DNA from 2 places in the Weizmannia acidilactici genome. Region 2 is predicted to be linked to the other one. Evidence: a T-box and tRNA genes for the amino acid it is inferred to sense, from the RefSeq annotation. Region 2 holds a T-box; the other holds one or more tRNA genes.

Region 1 (2,356 bases), on a different contig from region 2:
TAAGACAATGGTTGAAGGAATTTGGAAAAGCGGGTTTAGAACGTGCTAATACTTGGAAAGGTTATACCAAAGAACTTCAGGAAGCAGCTGTAAAAGATTATTTATCTGGTGAATTCTCACAGTACGAGATTGTTAGGAAATATGGTATTTCAAGTAGATCAGTACTTCAACGATGGATTAAGGAGTATAATAGCCATAGAGAATTAAAGGATACGTCGAAAGGAAAGACAAGCTCTATGACTAAAGGAAGAAAAACGACTTGGAATGAACGGATACAAATTGTGCTTGATTGTTTGAGGAACGGAAAAGACTATAAAAAAACAGCAGAAACTTATGAAGTTTCTTATCAACCAGTATATCAATGGGTGAAGAAGTATGGAAATGGTGGGGAAGAAGCGCTTAAAGACAAACGAGGAAGAAAAAAAGAAGAAGCAGAGTTATCTCCAGAAAAGAAAATGAAACGGGAGATGAAAAAGTTAGAAAGAGAAAATGAACGCTTACGTGCGGAGAATCTATTTTTAAAAAAGTTAGAGGAAATCGAAAGGAGGCGAAAATAAACCAAATCCGATTTGAAGACAAGTATGTATCCGGGAACTTCATGAGAAAGAGCACCGAAGCATTATCTTATTATGTGAAATCGCAGGTATTTCACGAGCTGCTTACTATAAGTGGTTGAAACGTTCGTCTTCCTCCCGAGAACTTCAGAATAAAGAAATCATAAAAGAGATGAAAGTTCTCCATGAGAAAGTGGACGGCATCTATGGTTACCGTCGAACGGCTTTGAATATAAATCGAAAGCTTGGTCAGCTCTTCAATCACAAACGTATTTACAGACTGATGAAAGTTGCCGGTATACAATTTGTTATTCGAAAAAAGAGGAAATATTTACATAAGTATCAGACATTTGAAGAATTATCTCTTGCGATTGATGAGTACGTCCATTTTTATAATTATGAAAGGTATCAAAAAAGACTAAACGGCCTTAGCCTCATGGAATATAGAGCTAAAGCCGTTTAGATATTTTTTTATTATTTCTACTGTCCACTTGACAGGGGGCAGTTCAGATTAATACTGAAACAGCCCTATTTTCTAATATGACCCGTACGGGATTCGAACCCGTGTTACCGCCGTGAAAGGGCGGTGTCTTAACCGCTTGACCAACGGGCCATGAATGGCGGAGAAGGAGGGATTTGAACCCTCGCGCCGCTAATCGCGACCTACACCCTTAGCAGGGGCGCCTCTTCAGCCACTTGAGTACTTCTCCATATGGCTCCGCAGGTAGGATTCGAACCTACGACCAATCGGTTAACAGCCGATTGCTCTACCACTGAGCTACTGCGGAATGGAATGGGCCTAAATGGACTTGAACCATCGACCTCACGCTTATCAGGCGTGCGCTCTAACCAGCTGAGCTATAGGCCCGTAATGGAGCGGGTGATGGGAATCGAACCCACGACAACAGCTTGGAAGGCTGTGGTTTTACCACTAAACTACACCCGCATGAAAGGGCGGATGATGGGAATCGAACCCATGAATGCCGGAGCCACAATCCGGTGCGTTAACCACTTCGCCACAACCGCCATACGCATGTAATTTTAAATTATATCTAAATGGTGGCTCGGGACGGAATCGAACCGCCGACACAAGGATTTTCAGTCCTTTGCTCTACCGACTGAGCTACCGAGCCAAAAATGAAGCGGTCCCGACGGGAATCGAACCCGCGATCTCCTGCGTGACAGGCAGGCGTGATAACCGCTACACTACGGGACCAAATTGCGGGGGCAGGATTTGAACCTGCGACCTTCGGGTTATGAGCCCGACGAGCTACCAGACTGCTCCACCCCGCGATAATAAGATAACAATGATATGGCGGAGGAAGAGGGATTCGAACCCCCGCGCGGTGTAACCCGCCTGTCGGTTTTCAAGACCGATCCCTTCAGCCGGACTTGGGTATTCCTCCGTAACGAATTCAAAAAAAATATAAATGGTGGACCTTGTAGGACTCGAACCTACGACCGGACGGTTATGAGCCGTCTGCTCTAACCAGCTGAGCTAAAGGTCCGGAAACATAGCGGCGGAGGGGATCGAACCCCCGACCTCACGGGTATGAACCGTACGCTCTAGCCAGCTGAGCTACGCCGCCATTATCCAATCTATATTTGGTGGAGCCTAGCGGGATCGAACCGCTGACCTCCTGCGTGCAAAGCAGGCGCTCTCCCAGCTGAGCTAAGGCCCCTTTTTTGTCATCATGGTCGGGAAGACAGGATTCGAACCTGCGACCCCATGGTCCCAAACCACGTGCTCTACCAAGCTGAGCTACTTCCCGGAAGGAAATTAAAACGCGCCCAAGAGGAGT
Region 2 (2,356 bases):
ACGACGCTGCCATCTTCCTGCTGGTAATTTTCAAGCACCGCCGCAACTGTGCGCCCGATCGCAAGCCCTGAACCGTTCAGCGTATGGACATGTTCCGGTTTGGCGTTTGGTTCCCTGCGGAAGCGGATATTCGCGCGCCTTGCCTGAAATGCTTCGAAATTGCTGCAAGAAGAAATTTCACGGTACGTATTGGAGCTTGGGAGCCACACTTCAATGTCATATTTTTTCGCTGCCGTAAAACCGAGGTCGGCAGTGCACATGCTCATCACACGGTAAGGCAGACCCAACAGCTGGAGCACTTTTTCGGCATGGCCCGTCAATTTTTCGAGTTCGTCATAGGAGTCTTCCGGTTTCACAAATTTCACAAGCTCCACCTTATTGAATTGGTGCTGCCGGATCAAACCGCGTGTATCACGCCCGGCAGAACCCGCTTCGGAACGGAAACAGGCGCTGAATGCCACATAACTGATCGGCAGATCGTCGCCGTTCAAAATTTCATCGCGGTGGTAGTTTGTCACCGGCACTTCGGCTGTCGGGATCAGGAAGTAGTCTTTGCTTTCCACCAGGAAAGCATCTTCTTCAAATTTCGGCAGCTGCCCCGTCCCTGTCATGCTGGCGCGATTTACCATATACGGCGGCAAAACTTCTTCATAGCCATGTTCCTCCACATGCAGATCAAGCATGAAATTGTAGAGGGCGCGTTCCAGGCGGGCGCCGAGCCCTTTATAAAACACAAAGCGGCTGCCGGTTACTTTTGCGGCCCTTTCAAAGTCAAGAATATCCAAATTTGCCGCAAGATCCCAGTGCGGTTTCGGTTCAAATCCGAACTGGCGCACTTCCCCCCATTTGCGGATTTCGACATTATCGTCTTCGCTGTCGCCGATCGGCACGCTTTCATGCGGAATGTTTGGAATTGAAAGCATCAATGATTCAAGCTCTGCTTCCACTTCTTTTAACTCGGCATCAAGGCTTTTGATTTTATCCCCTACTTCGCGCATTTCTTCGATCAAATGCGTTGCATCTTTCTTTTCGCGCTTCAGCACCGCTACCTGCTGCGAAACTTCATTCCGTTTGTTTTTTAACTTCTCGCTTTCCATGATCAGTTCACGGCGTTTTTTATCCAGCCCCCCGAATTTTTCAAAATCTGCCAAATCCTCGCCGCGGTGCTGCATCCGCTTCTTTACTTCGTCAAAATTCGCACGCAAAAATTTCATGTCCAACATGCTAATCCTTCTCCTTTTATCATAATTCAAATAAAAAACTCCCGCCCTGAAACAGGGACGAGAGTTGACCCGCGTTGCCACCCAATTTGAAAACAAAACCATTTGTTTTCCGCTTTGCATGGATAACGGGTTTTTATTCCCGGGGATGCCTACTCGTCCGGACTTTCAACACCCCGCTCAAGGATGGATTCACAGAAGCTTCCCATCGGTTTCCACCAGCCACCGACTCTCTTTCGGAAAAACGTTCTGCTACTGGTTCCTGTCATAGCTTTTACATTCTTAATTTACACATTAATGTACTACAATTTTATCCGATTTGCAACAGGCTATGCGCGACTTACGCCATGTTCAAAAAATATTCGGTCATGCGCAGATCATCCGTTAATTCCGGATGGAACGAGCATCCAAGCAGGTTCCCCTCCCGGACAGCGACGATCCTTCCGCGGCATTCGGCAAGGATGTCGACGTTGTTTTCAACAGACACGATATGGGGCGCGCGTATAAAAACTGCCGGAAAATCTTCCGCCACACCTTCAACACGGATCGTTTCTTCAAAGCTTTCCCGCTGGCGGCCGAACGAATTGCGCGCAACCGTGATATCCATCGCGCCAATATGGGCATCATTCTGGCCTTCAATGCGTTTAGCAAGCAAAATCAGGCCTGCGCAAGTGCCGAATACCGGGCCTCCGCTTTTGGCAAACTGCTTCAATTCGTCCATAAAACCGTACCGGTCAATTAACCGGCGCATCGTTGTGCTTTCCCCGCCCGGGAGGATCAGGCCATCTATTTCTTCCAGTTGCTCTTTTTTCTTGATGACGATTCCTTCCGCCCCGCAATTTTCCACTGCCCGGATATGTTCCCGGACAGCGCCCTGCAGGCCCAAAACTCCGATTTTCTTCATGCTGATTCTCCTTACCAGCCGCGCTCCTGCATTCTTGCTTCAGCCGGCAATGTTGAAATTTCAAGTCCTTTCATTGCCATGCCAAGATCTTTCGACAATTCGGCAATCAATTTATAATCTTGATAATGGGTCGTCGCTTCGACAATCGCTTTTGCATATTTTTCCGGGTTTTCCGATTTGAAAATGCCGGATCCGACAAACACACCGTCTGCACCAAGCTGCATCATTAAAG

Evidence for each region. The T-box of region 2 lies ahead of serS (serine--tRNA ligase). A T-box ahead of a tRNA ligase gene usually reads a tRNA of that ligase, here a tRNA-Ser.
Region 1: it encodes a tRNA-Ser, which carries the amino acid that the T-box ahead of serS (serine--tRNA ligase) is inferred to sense. The anticodon was not compared.

Annotation. Positions count from the first base shown of each region.
Region 1 is NZ_BKZR01000003.1:108,521-110,876, forward strand. It holds gene GBH70_RS01955 (helix-turn-helix domain-containing protein) at 1-557, shown strand, start outside; gene GBH70_RS17730 (IS3 family transposase) at 673-1,017, shown strand; tRNA gene GBH70_RS01965 (tRNA-Glu) at 1,096-1,167, opposite strand; tRNA gene GBH70_RS01970 (tRNA-Ser) at 1,173-1,264, opposite strand; tRNA gene GBH70_RS01975 (tRNA-Asn) at 1,268-1,342, opposite strand; tRNA gene GBH70_RS01980 (tRNA-Ile) at 1,349-1,422, opposite strand; tRNA gene GBH70_RS01985 (tRNA-Gly) at 1,427-1,500, opposite strand; tRNA gene GBH70_RS01990 (tRNA-His) at 1,508-1,580, opposite strand; tRNA gene GBH70_RS01995 (tRNA-Phe) at 1,612-1,687, opposite strand; tRNA gene GBH70_RS02000 (tRNA-Asp) at 1,698-1,770, opposite strand; tRNA gene GBH70_RS02005 (tRNA-Met) at 1,774-1,847, opposite strand; tRNA gene GBH70_RS02010 (tRNA-Ser) at 1,868-1,960, opposite strand; tRNA gene GBH70_RS02015 (tRNA-Ile) at 1,986-2,062, opposite strand; tRNA gene GBH70_RS02020 (tRNA-Met) at 2,070-2,143, opposite strand; tRNA gene GBH70_RS02025 (tRNA-Ala) at 2,161-2,236, opposite strand; tRNA gene GBH70_RS02030 (tRNA-Pro) at 2,250-2,326, opposite strand; tRNA gene GBH70_RS02035 (tRNA-Arg) at 2,341-2,356, opposite strand, start outside.
Region 2 is NZ_BKZR01000069.1:5,007-7,362, reverse strand. It holds gene serS (serine--tRNA ligase) at 1-1,223, opposite strand, end outside; T-box leader at 1,274-1,498, opposite strand; gene pdxT (pyridoxal 5'-phosphate synthase glutaminase subunit PdxT) at 1,561-2,124, opposite strand; gene pdxS (pyridoxal 5'-phosphate synthase lyase subunit PdxS) at 2,136-2,356, opposite strand, start outside.